One region of the Ensifer sp. B1-9 genome, then DNA from elsewhere that is predicted to be linked to it. Evidence: riboswitches for the same ligand, from Rfam matches in the RefSeq annotation. Region 1 holds a riboswitch; each other region holds the start of a gene.
The links. A riboswitch is a leader RNA that binds a small molecule or an ion and turns the genes downstream of it on or off. The one in region 1 is predicted to bind cobalamin.

Region 1 (4,651 bases):
TCGATGCCGAGAAGCCTGGGCCCGAGCTGGGCGAGGATGATCGCGGAGCCGATCGTGCCCCAGATATAGGTCACTGCATAGGCGATCGGGATCTGGTCGGCAAAGGTCTTGGCCTGCTCCGGCGTGAGCCCGAGCGAATTGATCTGGTCGGTTGCAACGCCGATCGCGGCCGAGATCGTCTGCGACCCGGCATACATGCCGGCGCCGTAGCCGAGCGGCAGCCCGGCAATCAGCGCGCAGAGATAGGGAACGATCAGGCAGAGCACCAGGACCGAAAGCGCAAAGGCGATCTGCTTCGGACCGTCGGTGCTCAAGCCCCGCACGAATTGCGGGCCGACACCGTAACCGACGGCGAACAGAAAGATCAGGAACAAGGTGGATTTCAGGTCACCGGAAACCTGGATGCCGAGCTGCCCGATAAGAACGCCCGCGAGAAGCGTAGCGGTGACGTTTCCGAGATTGAAGCCCGCGACCTTGATGGGGCCGACCAGGAAACCGATGCCGAGGGCGAGGAAGACGGCAACGGGAGGATAGGTCCGAAGCGTCTCGACGAAGAAGTCAATTGGGTTCACTGCCATCCCCTGTAGAAAGTTGAGTTGCCATCACTTCATTTCGGGACTTGCGCGGCTAGGTTGATTTTCGGTGCCTTGTCGATGCCCGATCCCAGCCTCGCGAATTGTCGCTTCGGCTGCCGGTTTTCTCAACGGCCATAGGGTTACGTGGACGTAACGTACGTTAAACTTCGGGGATTTCGGGCGCAGTGCGGGGCGAAGCGGGGGCGCGGCCGCGCTTCTGCTCCGATCCGCGGGCGCGTCGCGTCGCGGCAAATTTCGCCGGCTATTCAACTCTGATGTTGCACTCCGTCACGTCAGCTCATGACGGAAAACACGCGAACGGCCCATGTCGATGGATCCGGAGCACATGCCCCGGCAGCGGCTTCATTCGTGCGCCGCAAGGCTCGACGTGACGGTAAAGGCTGGCATTTGCGGCAGTCTTGCGCTCCGCTTCAGGTGGCGACACCTTCCAGCGTCATGATCCGTGTCCTGGCACAGCGCTCGCGGATCGTCTTCAGGCGCTGATAGTCCGGCGATTGGTACCAGGAGAGCAAGGCCTGCATGTCCGGGAACTCGACGATGACGAGCCGGTGCGGCTCCCAGTCGCCCTCGAGCACCTGGGTCGCGCCGCCGCGGCCGAGATAGCGGCCACCATAGCGCGCCTCCGTCGCCGGCACTTCCTGGATGTATTGTTCAAACGCTGCGGCATCCGTGATTTCGACATCCGCGATCAAATAGGCCGCCATGGCAGAGCTCCTTTCCGCGCAAGCCAAAGATCAAGGATACGCCATTCGTCCCCGCCAGCGATGTCCTTGCCCCGCAGAAAGCAGTTGAAGGGCTGACCGCCAATTTTCGCATTGATCTTTGTAATGTTATTTTATAACAGTCCCGCATGACGAAACGCCGCATGTTGATAGATCCGGAGCCCATGCCCCCAGCAGTTGTTTCATCCAGCGATTCATGCGAGGAAGGCGTTGATGGTGCTGCATCCGCGGAAATGCGGAAGCGGCTGAAAAGGGAACACGGAACGGACGACCCTGACGGGACCGAAACCGTGGCTGCCCCCGCAACTGTGAGCGGAAAGCGCATTCACACCATGTCACTGGCGACAAGCCGGGAAGACGTGGATGCGCCGCGACCCGCGAGCCAGGAGACCTGCCATCGAACCGATCAACCACAACGGACGGGGTGTTCCGATGGAAAAGAACTGGCTTCCAAGCGACGGTCATCCGTCGTCCTGCCGTTTCGCCATCTCTTGCCGTCAGTCCCACGGAGAGAGAACATGGCCGAGACGACTTCCCGACAGCACAAGATAACGGTCTCCACCGATTGCCGCTTTACCGGTGGCCCGTGCATGCCCGGCGCCGAGCTCATAAAGCGTCTCAACCGCAGCATTGCCGCGCTCGGCGAGCCGCTCGATCGCGATTTCTCGATCGCCGGCACGGTCTGCATGGCGGCCTGCACGCGACCCTGCACCATCGCCTTCCAGGCGACGGGCAAGGCGACCTATCTCTTTGGCGGCATTACGCCGGAGGAGGATATCGACGATCTCGTCCGCTTTGCCGCCGCCCATGCCGAGCGCGGCGACGGCATGGCGCGTGCCGCTGACCGGCCGCGCGGGCTTGAAGGCAAGACGCTTGCCCGCATCCCGGCGGCGATGCTCGTCTCCGAAGACGTTGCGGGCCACTTCCAATGACGGCGCGGGGAGGGATGAGACCATGACCTGCACCGCGACAGGAGCAGCACTTCGCGTCGAGGGGCTTTGCTGGGGGCCGCGCCCGGGGCTGAAGCTGGTCGACGGCATGGACTTCGCGATCAAGGCGGGCAGCCGGCTTGCGATCCTCGGGCCGAACGGGGCGGGCAAGACCTCGCTCCTGCGCTGCCTTTACCGGGCGGTTCAGCCGAATGCGGGCCGTATCAAAATCGACGGCGTCGACCTCTGGTCGATCTCGGCGCGCGAAGCGGCAAAGACGATCGCCGTCGTGCTGCAGGAAATGCCCGGCGATTTTCCGTTCAGCGTGCGCGACGTGGTGATGATGGGGCGTATCCCGCGGCGGGAAGGGCTCAACGGCTGGACGGACACGGACCGCGAGCGCGTGCAGCACGCGCTCTCCCATCTCGATCTCGCCCATCTCGCCGGCCGCCAGTTCTCGACGCTCTCGGGCGGCGAAAAGCAGCGGGTGCTGATCGCCCGGGCGCTTGCCCAGGAGCCGCGCATCATCATCCTGGATGAGCCGACCAACCACCTCGACATCCGCCACCAGCTTGAAATCCTCGAGCTGCTGCAGACGCTGAAGCTGACGATCGTGTCGACGCTGCACGACATCAATCTCGCCGCCGAATTCGCGACCGACGTGGCGATCGTGACGGCGGGGCGCCTGACCGCCTTTGGAACGCCCGAGGAAGTGCTGAGCCCGCGGGCGCTCTCCACCGCCTTCGGCGTCACCGCCACCGCCCACGGCACTGCCGCTGCCGGCAGTGCGCGCTTTTCCTTTTCACTTCCTCGACAGGGATCCATTTCATGAAGATCAATATTGCCTCCTCCGCCCTGCTTCTCGTGCTTGCTACGGCGGCGCCGGCGCTCGCCTATCCGGTCACGGTCAAGAGCTGCAACCGCGAGGTCACCTTCGATGCCGCGCCGAAACGGGCGATCGCCAACGACGTCAATCTGGTCGAGATGATGCTGGCCTTGAAACTGCAGGACCGCATGGTCGGCTACACCGGCGTTTCCGGCTGGAAGACGCTGGATGAAAAGCTGCGCGAGGGGGTGAAGGAACTGCCGGAGCTCTCGGAGAAATATCCGACCAAGGAAGTGCTCCTCGATGCCGACGCCGATTTCTTCTTCGCCGGCTGGAACTACGGCATGAAGGTCGGCGGCGAGGTGACGCCCGAGACGCTGGCCCCCTTCAAGATCAATGTCTACGAACTCACCGAGTCCTGCGTCCATTTCATGGCCAGGGAAAAGCCTTCGATGGACGACATGTTCGTCGATCTGCTCAATCTCGGCCGCATCTTCGGCGTCGAGGATCGGGCCGAAGCGCTGGTCGCGGGTTATCGCAGCCAGCTCGCCGAGATCGCCGGGGCCAATACCGGCCGCGACAAGCCGACCCGCGTCTTCGTCTATGATTCCGGCGAGGAAAAGCCGTTCACCTCGGGTCGTTTCGGCATCCCGACGGCGATGATCGAGGCCGCCGGCGGCGCCAACATCATGGACGATGTCGACAAGAGCTGGGTGGAAGTCTCCTGGGAGCCGGTGATCGATCGCAATCCGGAGGTCGTAGTGATCGTCAACTACGGCGAGGTGAAGGCCGAGGACAAGATCGCCTTCATGAAGAACAATCCGGCCTTTGCCAATGTCGATGCGGTCCGGAACGACCGCTTCGTGGTGCTCGATTACGTCGAGGCGACGCCGGGGCCGCGCAACGTCGACGCTATCGCCCGGCTCGCCAAGGCCTTTCACGGCGAAGGCCTGTAACCGATGCTGGCCGAGGATACGTCGCCTGGTCCCGTTGCCGTTTCGCGGGTTGCTCCTGTTCGGGCGATCCGCGGCGGGGTCGGGCTGTTCGCGGTGCTGCTGCTGCTTTTCCTCACCGTGACCGCGGGCGTGTCGCTCGGCTCGGCGCCGATCCCTGTCACCACCGTCTGGTCGATCGTCGCAAGCAAGCTCGCGCCCGGCAGCATCGAGGCCTTCTGGTCGGCAGGCCGTGAAAGCATCGTCTGGGACGTGCGCCTGCCGCGGGTCATGCTGGCGGGGCTCGTCGGCGCCGGCCTGGCGCTGACCGGCGCCGTGCTGCAATCGGTCACGCGCAATCCGCTCGCCGATCCGCATCTGCTCGGCGTCTCCTCGGGCGGCGCGCTCGGTGCGATCGTCGCGCTGCTTCACACCGGAATGATCCTCGGTCTTCTCACGGTGCCGCTCTTTGCCTTTGGCGGCGCGCTTCTGGCAACCGTGCTGGTCGCCTTCGTTTCCCGCGCGCTCGGCACCAGCGCCGATCGCCTGGTGCTCGCCGGCGTCGCCGTCGCCTTCGTGCTGACGTCGATCGGTAACCTCATGATTTTCCTCGGTGACCCGCGGGCGACCCACACGGTGATCTTCT
Region 2 (4,651 bases), on a different contig from region 1:
CTGGCGAAGGGCAAGCTGACCGAGGCGGAAGCCGCCAACGTCATCGCATCCTGCGCCGAGGGCTATTCGTTTCCGACCAATCTCGATCGGGATCCGCCGCTCGGCGGCCTGGCACCGAAGACGCAGGCGCAGTTGATGCGCGAGGCACTGGCTGCGGGAACGAGCGAGCAGGACTTTCAAGCGGCACTCGATGCACAGGCACGGCGCAAGCTGAGCTGACGGTTCAATCTCACATTTGACGGGCTCCCGATGCGTTGCGCTCGGGAGCCGTACCTGTTTCACGCGATCATTCCCGAGGGAGAATTCGATGAACGGACAAATGCAAGGCAAGATCGCCATCGTCACCGGTGGCACGCAAGGACTGGGCGCAGCGATTGCCGGCCTTTTCGCCGAACGCGGTGCAGCCGGCATCGTCATTTGCGGGCGCAATGCCGCCAAGGGGCGCGCGAAGGCGGAGGAAATCGGCAAGGCCAGCGGCGCGAAGGTGGTCTATGTCGAGGCCGATCTTGAAAAGGTGGAGCTCGCGCGGAAGGTCGTTGCCGCCTGCGATGCGGAGTTCGGCCGGGTCGATGCGCTGGTCAATGCTGCGGCCATTACCGATCGCGGCACGATCCTCGACACGACACCGGAGCTCTTCGACCGGATGTTCGCCATCAATGTACGGGCGCCGTTCTTCCTGATGCAGGAGACGGTGAAGGTGATGCGGCGCGAGCGGACCGAAGGCACGATCGTCAATATCGGTTCCATGTCGGCGATGGCCGGGCAGCCCGTCATCGCGGCCTATTGCGCATCGAAAGGGGCCCTCGAAACGCTGACCAAGAACACGGCCTACGCGCTGTTACGCAACCGCATCCGCGTCAACGGCCTGAATATCGGCTGGATGGCATCCGAAGGCGAAGATCGCATCCAGCGCGAGTTTCACGGCGCCGCCGCAGACTGGCTCGAAAAGGCGGCCGCCAGCCAACCGTTCGGCAGGCTCGTCGATCCGGCGGAGGTCGCGCGCGCCTGCGCCTATCTGTCTTCGGCCGAATCCGGGCTGATGACCGGATCGGTGATCTGCTTCGACCAGTCGGTCTGGGGCGGCTATGACGGTTCGCCGCATCCGGTGGCGCCGCTTTAGATCACGGTGATCGATCCTTATAAGTAGAGCGGGATGCGGGCGGAAAACCGCCGGCACTTTTCCTCACCCGCCCTGACGGGTGCTTGTCTTTCCCTGGCGGCTGTGCCCTTATGGCGCCGTCAGGTGCCCGCGCGAGCGGGAGAATCGGGAATCCGGTGTCATTCTGGAACGTGCCCAACGCTGTGACGGGGACGGTTGCCTCTCGAAGTGCCTTGAATTGATTCAAGGTTTTGCCACTGGATCTTCAAGCGATCTGGGAAGGTGGGGCGACCGGTTGAACCGAAGTCAGAAGACCGGCCTGGCGAGATAGACCGAACCCCGCGTGGACGGCGGGAGGTTTTCGCATTGTTGGGGATCGAACGATGCTGACTGAACCGAAGGGCGGCCTTGCGGCTGCCGGTGCCTTTTCGCTGGAAGAGCGGGAGGCCGTCTACCGCGCCATCGAAACACGCCGCGACGTGCGCGATGAATTCCTGGACAAGCCTTTGCCCGACGAACTGGTGAAGCGGCTGCTGACGGCGGCGCACAGCGCGCCGTCCGTGGGTTTCATGCAGCCCTGGAACTTCGTGCTGGTGCGGGCGCCGGAAACGCGCGAACGCGTCTGGCAGGCCTTTCGCCGTGCCAATGACGAGGCGGCGCGGATGTTTGCGGAGGAACAACAGGCCAAGTATCGATCACTGAAGCTCGAAGGCATTCGCAAGGCGCCGCTCAGCATCTGCGTCACCTGTGATCGCACACGCGGCGGCGCCGTCGTTCTCGGCCGCACGCACAATCCGCAGATGGATGTCTATTCGACGGTTTGCGCCGTGCAGAACCTGTGGCTGGCGGCGCGCGCCGAAGGGGTCGGCGTCGGCTGGGTCAGCATCTTCCACGAGACGGAAGTCAAGGCGATCCTCGGCATCCCCGATCATATCGAGATCGTTGCCTGGCTCTGCCTCGGCTATGTCGATCGCCTCTATCAGCAGCCCGAGCTGGCGGTGAAAGGGTGGCGCCAGCGCTTGCCGCTGGAAGAACTGGTCTTCGAGGAAGGCTGGGGAACTGCAGCGACGGATCGTTCCGACATCAATTCTGGACCGGTTGATAGGCCGGTCCCTTTGGGTGCTTGAGGTCGATCGAGGTTTCTTCGTTGGGCAGGAAGGTCGGGCCGACGACGCGCACCTTGTTCTTGGATGGGTCGTAGGGGCGCTCCTCGGGCGGCGCCTTAGCGGTCGTTGCATCTGCCGGTTTCTTGGTTTCGATCACCACGATTGACGACTGGTCATCGCCGGTCATCGTACCGGTCGCTTTCGGCGAGGTCGCGGCCGTCTGCGGTATCTGGCAGCCGCACATGCCGGGTTTGCTGATGCCGCGGGTGCGATAGGCGAAGGCATTGGGCATTTCGGTATAGGGCCGGCCGGTCACGGCCGAGACCATCTGTTCGCTCTCCTCCGTGTTGAGGTCGTGGAAGTAGAGCTCCGTCTCGGCGCCAGGGCAGCGCGCCCGGCAGGCCTGTTCGTCACGCGGGAAGTCGGCGGGCGTCGCATCCGAAGAGATCGGGAAGAAGGCGCCGTCGCAGGTGCGCACGCACATGGTCCGCAACGTCCCGCGATAGTAGCCGTCCTGCGGCGCATAGCCGTCTTCGCCATGCCCAAGCATCGGCCCGTAGGCGTCGTCAGGCGGCAGATCGGCGATGATGTTGCGGTGCGTCTCCGGCTCTTCGGGTTCGACGCTCGCAAAATAGTCGCGGTCGCTGTAGCAGCCGTTGATCTCGAGCGCGGCGACGATACGGCGACGGGTGTCTTCGCTGCCGCCGGCGACGATCTGCTCACGCTCCGATTTCAGCATGCGCAGGTTGTCTTCCATCTCGGCGATGAGGCTGTCGAGCTCGCTGCAGGTGTCGGGGTCTCCGCCGTCGAAGGTGGCGACGCTGCCGCCACCGCAGCCCGCGCGCCGGCGATCGTTCTTCGCCCGGCGCAACTCGATGTTCTGGCGTGAGATGGCGCTGGCATAGTCGCGGGCGTCGGCATTGCTGGCGACGATGTCGGACATTTGCGCAAGCCGGGTGTTCAGCCGGTCGCACACGGTCGATGCCAGCGAAGGATCGGCACCGACCAGAGCCAACGGCACAAGCGCCGCAGCGACGTGTTTCAAGCGCGGGAACACGGGCGAAGTCTCTTCCTACTGCCACACGATGCCAACCTTCTGGTATGGGCGGCTGCTGGCGGCAATTCCTGTTTCACCTCCATCATAGAGCTTGTCGATGATCGTGCAACGACAAGCGGCGGTTTGCGTTAACGGGTCCGGCCGACCGAAGCGGTCAGGCGGCGCGGGCGGTTTCCAGCGACATCGGGCGTTCCAGAACGGTGCCTTCGATGGCAGCAACGGCCTTCATGCGCTGAAGCAGGTTCTCGGTCACTTCCCAGGCGACGGCAACGGCGAAAACCGAGCCGATGCGATGCGGTTCGGCGATGCGCTCGCCCGGGCATCCCATGCGGCGGAACATGCGTTCCAGGAACACGTCGGTGACCGTGACGATATGGCTGATACCGGATGCGAGACCGAGCTCGCCGACGCCGCACATCAACTCGGCGGCCGCGACCGTGACCTGATTCGATGCGCGATCCTGCGAAATGTCGGGCTCGATGCAGAAGCGGCTCGATTCCCAGACCGAAGCGCTGCGGATTTCCGGGTTGTCGCCGAGCAGGATCGGGAAAGTATCGTCCAGCATGTTGGGGCCGAGCGTCGGAAGCAGTCTCAGTGCGCCGCGCAGGCGACCGGTATCGGGGGCGTAGGACAGCACGTAGAGCGGGTTCGCCTTGTCGTAGTTGTCGATTTCCCACTCACCGTCGGTCTGAACATCCCATTTCAGGAAATCGTGAAAGACGCGCTTGCGCAGCCGGAACATCTCGTCGACGGCCTGCGGGTGCTGTGCGCGGGTCTTTCCGTTCAGGATCCTGATCATCTTTTTCTCCATCCTTGTTTTGGGATGGGCGGATGCTGTCAGGCTGGCGACGGCCGCGTAACTGTCGGTAGTGACAGTTTAAATCGGTGATATTTCCCACTAGATTTCGAGGGGTTTTGGGAGGGGCCTTGGCGCGGCCGGCGTCAAACGGTGGGGATCAGCGCATGGCGCACGGCCTGGGCAACGGCCTGCGTATTGGAGACGACATTCAGCTTGCGCCTCGCATTGGTCATGAAGAAGCGCACGGTACGTTCGGAAATGCCGAGAATCGTGGCGATTTCCCAATAGCTCTTGCCGGCGGCGGCCCAAGTCAGAACCTCGGTTTCGCGGCCGGTGAGGCGCTCGCGCGCCGAAAGCGCTCCGGGCATTGCGGCGTGCTCGAGCATTGCGGCATGGAAGAGGTTGGCGGCGAGCTGGAAATCGCGCAGATGCTGGCGCCGATAGGCCGTCCATTCGTCGGCCGGCATGTTGACGTTGAGGGCAAGCAGCGCCATGCGGCCGGCTGGCGAAGGCAGCGGCAAGGCGACGCCTTCGGTCGAAAGGCCGATCTCCTGCGCCGCCTGGAACAGAGGCTCGCAATCCGGAAAACG
Region 3 (4,651 bases), 500 kb from region 1:
GCGGTTGCGCGCGCAGTTTCCTGACGCCGGCGTTTCGCTCGAGGTGGGCGAAAGCGCCTTCAGCACGCCGGGCGCCTTCTGGGCCATGGGCGGGGCAGGGGTAGAGCAGAGCCTTGCCTATCAGGACTTTTTCGCAATCGGCATGACGGACCGGATCCGGGCGGCGCATCTCATCGCCTTTTATAGCCGGCAACTGAGTGTGGTTCTCGGCGCGTTCTATCTCGGGGCGGGGCGTCACGCAGAAATCGCCGGCATTCGCTTCGAGGACTGGGCTCGGCTGCACGAGGGGCGGGAGATTGCCGGCAAGCGCTATCGTTTCCATCTTGGTCGGCTGACCGCGGTGCCGCAGGCGAGCGAAGGCGGCAGCACTTTCGAGCGCGGCTTCACGGCCCATCTGGCGCCGGTCGTCGCAGTCTTGAAACGGCGGACGGGGCTTTCCTCCGGAGCGCAGTGGCGGCTGGCGGCAGATTCGCTTGCCGGTGCCTTTCTGGAGATCGGGCGCGCGATCGGCGACGAGGCGCGCTGCATGGCCGAGGCGCTGGCCATCGTCAAAAGGCCCGGGTCGCCGCTGTTCTCGGAAGAACTCTGCTACGAGGAGATCTCGGCAATCGATCCGGCAAGCAGCAAGCGGCTGTCGCGCCAGTACAGGATACGCTGCGGTTGCTGCCTCTATTTCCGAACGGAAGGCGGCAGCTTCTGCGACACCTGCGTGCTGCTCGAGCCGAACGATCGTCGCGAAAGGCTGGCAGCGCATCTCATGCAAAACGGCGGGGGCTGAACCCCGCCGCCTGCTTGTTCAGGTTCCCATGGAGCATGGGATCGGCCGGATCAGTTCGCCCTGGCGAAACGCTCGTTGATGAAGCCGGAAACGACGCCGAGCACGATCCAGAAGGCAAGCGTGGTGGCGAGGGCGGCGACGGCAAATTCGGCGCCGAGCACGGCCGGGACGTTGCTGGAAATGTCGAGCGGTTGCGGTGCGCCGTAGACATGCGGCGCGGCGATCAGCGCGAGGCCGACGACCTTTGCGACGATCTCCTCGCGCAGGACGACGAGATAGAGGCCGACGGCTGAGAGGGCGACGGTTGCCAGCCACCAGGTCTGGCGATCGCCGAGTTCGGCGGCCGGGAAGCCCGGCAATTCCGGCGGCAGGCCGATCGCCGGCAACATGTGCACCGCGAGCCAGCCGCAGGCGCCCCAGAGCGCACCGTTCCTCAGCGTGATCGGATAGCCGATCACCAGGCTGACGCCGGCCAGCAGCAGGCCGAAGCCGGAGCCGGTGACGAGGTTCGCCATCAGCGTGCCCGAGAAGCGGCTGAGGCCGAACATGATGCCGCCTTCCTCGTGTTCGCCCTCATGGGCATAGGCCGGCGTGATCGGCGACAGCGCATCGAGCACGGCGCCGAGCGGCGAGACCGCCTTCAGCGACGAATGCTGATCGTGCCCTTCTGCGGCCGGCTGCGCCGCCCCCGGCTGGCCGGCGGGCTGCTCGGTGGTCGCCGGAGCCTCGCCTTCGAATTGTTCCGCATGCAGGATCAGCGGCGTAACCCTGAGTTCCTGGGCGCCGGTCATGAAGACGCCGGCAATCAGTCCAGCCACGATCGCGGCCAGAAGCGTTCTGACAATCATGTCGAATTCCCTCGATAGCGACAAAAGCCACGCACTCTGGCGTGGTTTGCAAGCCTTTCGTTCTTTCTGCCGTGCGGATGAACCTGGTGTGCCGGACGAACCGGTATGCACAAACACCGACATCCGGCACAGGCCGGATGCGTTCAGGTCCGCAGACACGTCGATGCGGAACGTGAGCTACGTTCCGAGACATCGTTTAGTGGCAGGGGAAGCCGTAGGAATGGCGGGTGTCGTGTGCGGTGTCGTGCAGCACGGCCGAATTGGCAAGGCCGGCGCCGAAGACGAGGAATGCGCCGATGAGAAGTGCGATGACGCCAGCGGTCAGACGATCGCTGAGGGAGAGCGGGGTGCTCGAAATAGTAGACGTAGCCATGACAACCTCCGTGATGGCATCGGGAAATTCCCGGTGTGGGCCCTATGCCCGTATCGAGTGGCAGGTTTCCTGGCTCACGGCGCTGGGCGTAATGCCCGGGATCTGCCTCGCCTTCCCAGTCCGACCACCCTCTCGGGGTCTCTTCCAGTGGCTTCTCCCGGATCGCTCCGGAACGGCAAGATCGACGTCGCTCTACAGTCGCGGGGTCGGCCGTGATTTGAATGCCCAGCTTGGGTCCATCCGTCACGTTCCCGTTTACTCCCGACACACGTTCGCGTCTCGGGAACCAATCGATCCCTGATGATTATGAGTGTGTCATGGCGTTGTCAATTGAGCCTGCGCCGCCGGCCGCTTCATCAGCGACAAAATCGCGAAGGATCATCTGCTTGTAGGCCTCGACGATGCGGTTGCCCTCGGCGCGGTCGACCGAGATGGCGAGCCGCATCGTGCATTCGCCGAGATACATGATCAGGAACGCGGCCTCGTCGATCGCCGCGCGTGGGCGTTGCGGCTGGAGCCGGGCAAGGACATCGGCGAGCAGACGGCCGGTCATGCGGCTTTCTTCCAGTTCGATCTGCCTCAGCGTCTTGTCGGCCTGCATCGCCGACCAGATGTCGCGCATCACCGGTTCGGCGAGGAACATGTCGTAATAGGTATCGAAGAGCGCGCCGAAGGCGTCGCGCAGTTCTGCCATCGACGTCACCTTGGCGAATTCGCCCTCGATGCATTCGCGGGAATAGGCGTTGTAGCGCTCGGCGAGCGTGCGCACGATCGCAGCCTTGTCCGGGAAATACTGGTACAGCGATCCGATCGAAATCCCTGCCTTTTCCGCCACTTCGCTCATGCGCATGGCATCGCTGCCCTTCTCGGCGATGAGCACGGAGGCGCAGGTGAGGATGTGCTCGACGCGCTCCCGGCTGCGCTTCTGGCTGGGCGTGCGGCGCAGCGCAGTGTCGTCGTCGCCTGCAATCGGCAGGGTGCCTGTCGGCTCAATCATGAATAATCCTCACATTTTGTCTTGACTCCCAAAATACGAGGATTTATCACATTTGCAAATGTGAGAGTTGCTCATGTTTTTAATCGGGAGGAAAGATCATGTCTGGCAAGGTTACGTTGGTGCTGGGTGGTACGGGCAAGACGGGGCGCCGCATTGCGGAGCGGCTGCGCGCCAAGGGTGTCACGGTGCGCATCGGCGCGCGCTCGGCCACGCCGTCCTTCGACTGGAACGACGAGACGACCTGGGCGCCGGCGCTCGAGAATGTCGAGCGCATCTATGTCAGCTATCAGCCGGATCTCGCCGTGCCCGGCGCGGTCGAGGCGATCCGCCGCTTTTCCGCGCTTGCGGTCCGTTCCGGCATCAAGCGCCTCGTGCTGCTTTCGGGGCGCGGCGAGGACGCGGCGCAGGCGGCCGAACGCGAATTGCAGGCATCGGGCGCCGACTGGACGATCATTCGGGGGAGCTGGTTCTTCGAGAATTTCAGCGAAGCCTTCCTGATGGATGCGGTTCGCAGCGGCATGGTCTACCTGCCGCCGGACGCGGTCACCGAACCGTTTGTCAGCGCCGATGACATCGCCGATGTCGCCGTGCTTGCGCTCCTCGACGACGCGCATGTCGGCAAGATCTATGAACTGACAGGGCCGCGGCTGCTGACCTTCGCCGAGGCCGTCGCGGAGATCGCCGCGGCATCGGGGCGGCCCATCGGCTACCGGTCCGTGCCGCTTGCGGATTTCGTGGCGCAGATGCGAGCCGAGGGGCTGCCGGATGACTATGTCGAACTCATCCGCTATCTCTTCTCGTCCGTGCTCGACGGGCGCAATTCCAGCCTGACGTCCGATATCGAGCACGTGCTTCTGCGCCGGCCGCGCGACTTCGCCGTCTATGCCCGGGAAACCGCAGCAACCGGTGTCTGGAGTATCGCCGCATGATCCCGCTGATTCCCGCTTTGGCCTTCGTCGCCGCCATCGGTTCCGGCCTGATGGCCGGCCTGTTCTTCATCTTCTCGGTCTGCATCATGCAGGCCCTGTCGCGGCTGCCGCCGGAGCAGGGGATCGCCGCGATGAACGCGATCAATGTCGTCATCCAGAACCCGATCTTCCTCAGCGCCTTCATGGGCACGGCGCTGATCGGCCTGGCGCTGGTGGTCATGGCCTTCCTCTCGGGCGGTGAAGGCCGCTGGCTGCTCGCGGCCGGTGGCATCGCCTATGTCGTCGGCGTGCTCCTGGTAACGATCATCTTCAACGTGCCGATGAACGATGCGCTCGCCGCTGCGGCACCCGGCCAGGCGGCGGCCGATCTCTGGCAGCAGCGCTATCTTACCGATTGGGTCTGGTGGAACCATGTGCGCACCGTCGCCTCGATCGGCTCGCTGGCGCTCTTCATCCTCGGCTTCGCCCGCGCCTGATGGATAGCGGCGGCAAGGCCGTTGCGCCCTGCCGCCGTTTGCCGTGCTGCCGAGACGCTCAGCCTGTCGGGCCGTCCTCGTGGATGCGTCGTCCCTTCCAGGCGGCAAGCGCATCCGAGAGATCGTCGGTCGGCACCATCTGGGCGAATTGTTCGCTCTCGACCAGCAGCCCCTCCGCTATCGACATGTTGAGGCCGCGGGTGACGGCGGTGATGATCGAGCGGACGGCAAGTGGCGAATAACCCATGAT
Region 4 (4,651 bases), on a different contig from region 1:
CCACCTGGCCCTCGCCGTCATCGCCGATACCAGCGCGCACGGCGATTTCTTCCGCAGCAGGCGCGGCCGCCGGCTGGAAGCTCTCCTCGTGATAGCGGCTCATGTCGAAGCTGGCTGCCTTCAGCATCTCGCGCACACCGCGCATGAAGGGTTCCGGCCCGCAGCAGAACACCGTACGTTCCAGGAAGTCGGGAGCGAGCAACGGCAACTTGGCACCGTCGATGCGGCCACGCAGGCCATGCCAACCGTGGCGCGCCTCATGTCCCTCGACGATGAAGCCGAGGTTCAGCCCGGACATCTGCGTTGCCAGGACCTCGAGCTCCGAGCGGAACAAAAGATCCTCCGGCCGACGGGCGCAGGAGATGAAGGTGACGTCCGTCTCCGGCACGCAATCCGCCATCCAGCGGGTCATCGACATCATCGGAGTGATGCCGGAGCCGGCCGAGATGAACAGGTACTTGTCGCCCGGATGGCGGACGAAGCTGAAATCGCCGAGCGGCCCGAAGGCCCTCAGCTTCATGCCGGGCTTGAGATGGTCGAACATCCAGCGGGTGCCGATGCTGTCGGCCTGTGCCTTCACCGTGACCGCGATCGAGAGCGGCCGCGATGGCGTCGACGACAGGGTATAGGTGCGCATGACCGGTTCGTCCGCGACCGGCAGTTCGAGCGTCACGAACTGGCCGGGCAGGTAACGAAACCAGGCTGGCTTCCCCGCGCGGAAGGTGAAGGTCATGACGTCGGCGGTCTCGACGACCGCCGACGTGCATTCGAGCATCTGCTGCCGGTCGATCCAGACATGCAGTTCGTCGAAATGGTGGAAGGAGGGTGCCATCTGCATGTCAGGCGACCTTCGACAACGGAGCCGCATCGCCCTCGAGGCGCTGCTCCATGAACTTGCAGTACCACTCGACGAACTGCATCACGCCGCCTTCATGCTCCGGCGAATAGGGGCCGGATTCATAGGCCGGCGAGCGGATGCCGAAGGCGTTTTCCTCGACGATCTGGCGATCCTGGTCGTTGGTCTCGGTCCAGACATGGGTCAGGTCATCGAGTGTATAGTCGACGCCTTCGACCGCATCCTTGTTGACCAGCCACTTCGTCGTCACTTGCGTGAGCTCCGGCCCGAGCGGCAGCACGCGGAAGGTGATGGCGTGATCGGAAAGCACATGGTTCCAGGTGGTCGGGTAATGGAACATCAGGAGCGTGCCGATCTGCTTCTGCCGGACATCGGCCGACAGCGCCCTTTTGACTGCTGGCGCACCCGACATGGTATAGCTTTCGGCATCATCGACCAGCGGCATGCGCGCGGCGCGGAACTGGCCGGTCGGCGACATCCGGAACTCGCTCGGCAGGCCCCCTGCCTCGCATTTCGCCCAATGGGCGGCAATCACCGGATCGTCCTTGGCGCCCTGCACCCCGGTCGCGGTCGGCGCTTCCGGATAGGTGCGGCAGAGTTCGGGGTGATTGGCGGCGCAATGGTAGCACTCGCGGTTGTTTTCCCAGACGAGCTTCCAGTTGCCCTTCTCGATGATGGTGCTTTCGAAGGCAACCTTGGTCTCCCCAAGCCGGTGCGGAGCGAGATAGGGGGTGACCAGTTCACGGAAGGCCGCGAAATTCGCCGGTGTCTCCGACAGGTTGATGAAGATGTAGCCGCCGACCGTCTCGCAGTGGATCGGTTTCAGGCTGTGGGCCGCCTTGTCGAAGTCCTCGCCCATCTGGCGCGCGAAGAGCAGCGAGCCATCGAGTTCGTAAGTCCATTGATGGTAGGGACAGACAAGCTTCGCCGAGGACCCCTTGTGCTGCGTGCAGACGCGGGAACCGCGGTGCCGGCAGGAATTGTGGAGCGCGCGGATCGTACCCTGCCGATCACGGGTGACGACGACGGGAAAATCGCCGACCTGGACGGTGAAATAGTTGCCGGCCCGCGGGATCTCGCAGTCATGGCCGATGAACAGCCAGTCCTTGTACCAGATGTTTTCCAGATCCTGCCGGTAATAGTCGGGATCGATGTAGAAGGCCCGATCGAGGCTGTAGCCGTCACGCCGGCCCTTCAGCTTGCGAAGCATATCGGTCTTGGTATCCATGTCCTGTCCTCATGCGCCATGTTTCGGAGAGGCAGGACAGGAACCCGCACGGGCGTGCACCCATGCGTTTCAGGCTCCGATCCGGCTGCCCGCCGCAACCCGTTACGGTTATGTCCGTCAAGGCTGGTTTCCGGGCTCAGGAGCCGTCCTTTGCGGACCAGCCCGGCGCCTTCCCGGACGGAACGGTCCAGTGGCTTTTTGCCGAGGCTTTCGCTCCACCACCGTTGCGGGGGCAGCGCCGGGATTTGACCGGCTTCCCAATTCTCCGCCTTCCTTTTGGAAGACGACACCTTGAGCAAGGATATGTAAGCGCGGAAGGCACCCTGGCAGACGCCGGATAGCGACATCCAATTCCAGAATGACGACACAGTGGAAACCATCCTTCTGAACCGGAGTCGAAAATTTTTCTATTTATAAACAGATAGATAGATCAAATATTGGGCATATGCCACTTTTCGCGGCCGATATGGCGCAGGCACGGGAAGACTTCGCCCGTTTGCGACATTTTTATGAAAGTGCCGGCGCATCTTCCGCCAACGAAAGGAAATCCTTCATTAACCATAAGGCACTAGGCTTGCCGGCGGACGAAGATGTCCGGCAGGCAGATGGCGCATGGCAAAATTCAGATATTACGACGCAGCGGCCGAGAAGCCGCCGGCCGTCGTGCCGAAGACGGCGGTTCACAGCGAGTTCCTGCGCACCGGCAGGATCAATCGCCGGCAATGGGCGCCGGGCGAACGACGGTATCTGAGTTATGAGGAAGTCGCGGACAGAACCGCCAAGAAGCTCGCGACCGCCGGCGACACGACGCACAAGCGGATCAACGGCTTTCACGCCTCGATCCAGTTCCCGAAGCTGATCTTCCACCGCACGCTCGTCGGCAAGCCGCATCTCGGCTATTGCCATGTGACAGCGGCGCGGACAGCGGTCACGCCTTCCAAGGACATCACCTGGTCGTTCTATTTCGCCAATTTCTTCAGCGACCTTGGTGACGAGACCCATTTCTTCGACCGCATCCAGAGCGGCTATTCCCGCATGTATTTTGCCGTCGCGATCGAGCCGAACGCCGAAGACGGACAGATGGTCATCAACCGCAACGTCCGCGACAACGGGCTGCTCTTTCGCACCGACGACCCCAAGGTTGCTCTCAAGAACGTGCTGATGCTGGGTGCCCGGGACGACGCGCTGCGCCGTATCATCCGCAGCCTCTGAGCCAGTAACCGTTTCCCGCAAAGAAAATCGTTCTGTTTTCCCGGCACGTCCGCTAAGGAAGCGTCGGAAAGGAAACGGCATGGCAGAGATCATCGACACGGGCATTGAACCGTACCGCGCAATCGAACGCGCCTGCGCCGTTCTTGCCGAAGGCGAGCCGGTCGCCATTCCCACCGAAACCGTCTATGGCCTTGCCGCCGACGCCACCAATCCCGATGCGATCAGCCGCATCTACGAGATGAAGGGCCGACCGCGTTTCAATCCACTGATCTCGCATGTTTCCGACATGGCCATGGCCGAGGCTCATGTGCGCTTCGACCCCGTGTCCCGACGCCTGGCGGAAGCATTCTGGCCAGGCCCCCTGACATTGATCCTGCCACAGCGGCCTGAGAGCACAGTGCATGCGCTTGCCTCGGCCGGCCTCGACACGCTTGGCATCCGCATGCCCGACGGCTTCTCGCGCCGGGTGATCGCACGGTTCGGGCGACCGCTCGCCGCGCCCAGCGCCAATACCTCCGGCAAGATCAGCCCGACCAGTGCGGCCCATGTCGACGCCGATCTCGGCGAGAAACTGAAGCTGATCCTCGATGCCGGCCCGGCCGAAATCGGCTTGGAGTCCACGATCATCAAGGTCGACGGCGACGAGATCCGGCTGCTGCGCCCGGGCGGTCTCGCTGCCGCCGAGATCGAGCGCCTGCTCGATCGTCCGGTGATCCGACCGGAAACGGCGGGCGCAACGATCGAGGCGCCGGGCATGCTGGCCTCCCATTACGCGCCGGGCGCTGCCGTGAGGCTTGATGCCACCGATGTGCGCAGCGGTGAGGCGCTGATCCGCTTCGGTGGCGATCGGATCGCCAACGAGGAACAGGCGGCCGTAATACTCGATCTCAGCCCGACCGGAAATCTTCGCGAAGCGGCAGCCAATCTCTTCGACTACATGAAGCGCGCGGACGCCAGCGGGGCTGCGACGATCGCCTTCGGGCCGATCCCTTCGGAAGGATTGGGAGAAGCGATCATCGATCGGCTGCAGCGGGCGGCGGCACCGCGCGGATGAGCTTTGCGTGCGGCATCTCCTCCGCACCGCGATCGCGGTTATGATCGCAGTCGATACGAACCGAGGATCGTGTCTTCAGATCGACCGGTCCGATAGCGCGCGCAGGCGCCATATGAAGGCAGGCCCATGACGACGACCCTTCCCTCCCCCGAACTCATCGCCTCCTTCGTCGAGATCGTCGGCAGCGCCAATGCGCTCACCGCCGAAGCGGACAAGGCCCGCTATCTCGTCGAATCCCGCGGCCTCTATCGCGGCACGACGCCGATGGTGCTTCGTCCCGGCTCGGTCGACGAGGTCTCGC

Region 2: another riboswitch for cobalamin. It lies ahead of bluB (5,6-dimethylbenzimidazole synthase); the one in region 1 lies ahead of ACQ5BM_RS02605 (DUF1636 family protein).
Region 3: another riboswitch for cobalamin. It lies ahead of ACQ5BM_RS00125 (CbtB domain-containing protein); the one in region 1 lies ahead of ACQ5BM_RS02605 (DUF1636 family protein).
Region 4: another riboswitch for cobalamin. It lies ahead of ACQ5BM_RS14000 (aromatic ring-hydroxylating oxygenase subunit alpha); the one in region 1 lies ahead of ACQ5BM_RS02605 (DUF1636 family protein).

What each region holds. Positions count from the first base shown of each region.
Region 1 covers NZ_JBCHVG010000001.1:517,949-522,599, forward strand. Annotated here, with positions in the region: gene aspT (aspartate-alanine antiporter) at 1-572, opposite strand, end outside; gene ACQ5BM_RS02600 (DUF1330 domain-containing protein) at 1,007-1,300, opposite strand; cobalamin riboswitch at 1,516-1,731, shown strand; gene ACQ5BM_RS02605 (DUF1636 family protein) at 1,837-2,250, shown strand; gene ACQ5BM_RS02610 (ABC transporter ATP-binding protein) at 2,273-3,079, shown strand; gene ACQ5BM_RS02615 (ABC transporter substrate-binding protein) at 3,076-4,029, shown strand; gene ACQ5BM_RS02620 (FecCD family ABC transporter permease) at 4,033-4,651, shown strand, end outside.
Region 2 covers NZ_JBCHVG010000011.1:188,344-192,994, reverse strand. Annotated here, with positions in the region: gene ACQ5BM_RS21515 (phytanoyl-CoA dioxygenase family protein) at 1-219, shown strand, start outside; gene ACQ5BM_RS21510 (SDR family oxidoreductase) at 308-1,120, shown strand; cobalamin riboswitch at 1,225-1,436, shown strand; gene bluB (5,6-dimethylbenzimidazole synthase) at 1,483-2,226, shown strand; gene ACQ5BM_RS21500 (DUF2865 domain-containing protein) at 2,183-3,262, opposite strand; gene ACQ5BM_RS21495 (acyl-homoserine-lactone synthase) at 3,417-4,061, opposite strand; gene ACQ5BM_RS21490 (helix-turn-helix transcriptional regulator) at 4,205-4,651, opposite strand, start outside.
Region 3 covers NZ_JBCHVG010000001.1:20,330-24,980, forward strand. Annotated here, with positions in the region: gene ACQ5BM_RS00115 ((2Fe-2S)-binding protein) at 1-778, shown strand, start outside; gene ACQ5BM_RS00120 (CbtA family protein) at 829-1,626, opposite strand; gene ACQ5BM_RS00125 (CbtB domain-containing protein) at 1,823-1,999, opposite strand; cobalamin riboswitch at 2,042-2,305, opposite strand; gene ACQ5BM_RS00130 (TetR family transcriptional regulator) at 2,304-2,996, opposite strand; gene ACQ5BM_RS00135 (NAD(P)H-binding protein) at 3,095-3,925, shown strand; gene ACQ5BM_RS00140 (DUF1772 domain-containing protein) at 3,922-4,401, shown strand; gene ACQ5BM_RS00145 (crotonase/enoyl-CoA hydratase family protein) at 4,460-4,651, opposite strand, start outside.
Region 4 covers NZ_JBCHVG010000007.1:6,356-11,006, forward strand. Annotated here, with positions in the region: gene ACQ5BM_RS13995 (2Fe-2S iron-sulfur cluster-binding protein) at 1-838, opposite strand, end outside; gene ACQ5BM_RS14000 (aromatic ring-hydroxylating oxygenase subunit alpha) at 840-2,084, opposite strand; cobalamin riboswitch at 2,189-2,393, opposite strand; gene ACQ5BM_RS14005 (DUF6656 family protein) at 2,697-3,296, shown strand; gene ACQ5BM_RS14010 (L-threonylcarbamoyladenylate synthase) at 3,376-4,350, shown strand; gene ACQ5BM_RS14015 (FAD-binding oxidoreductase) at 4,477-4,651, shown strand, end outside.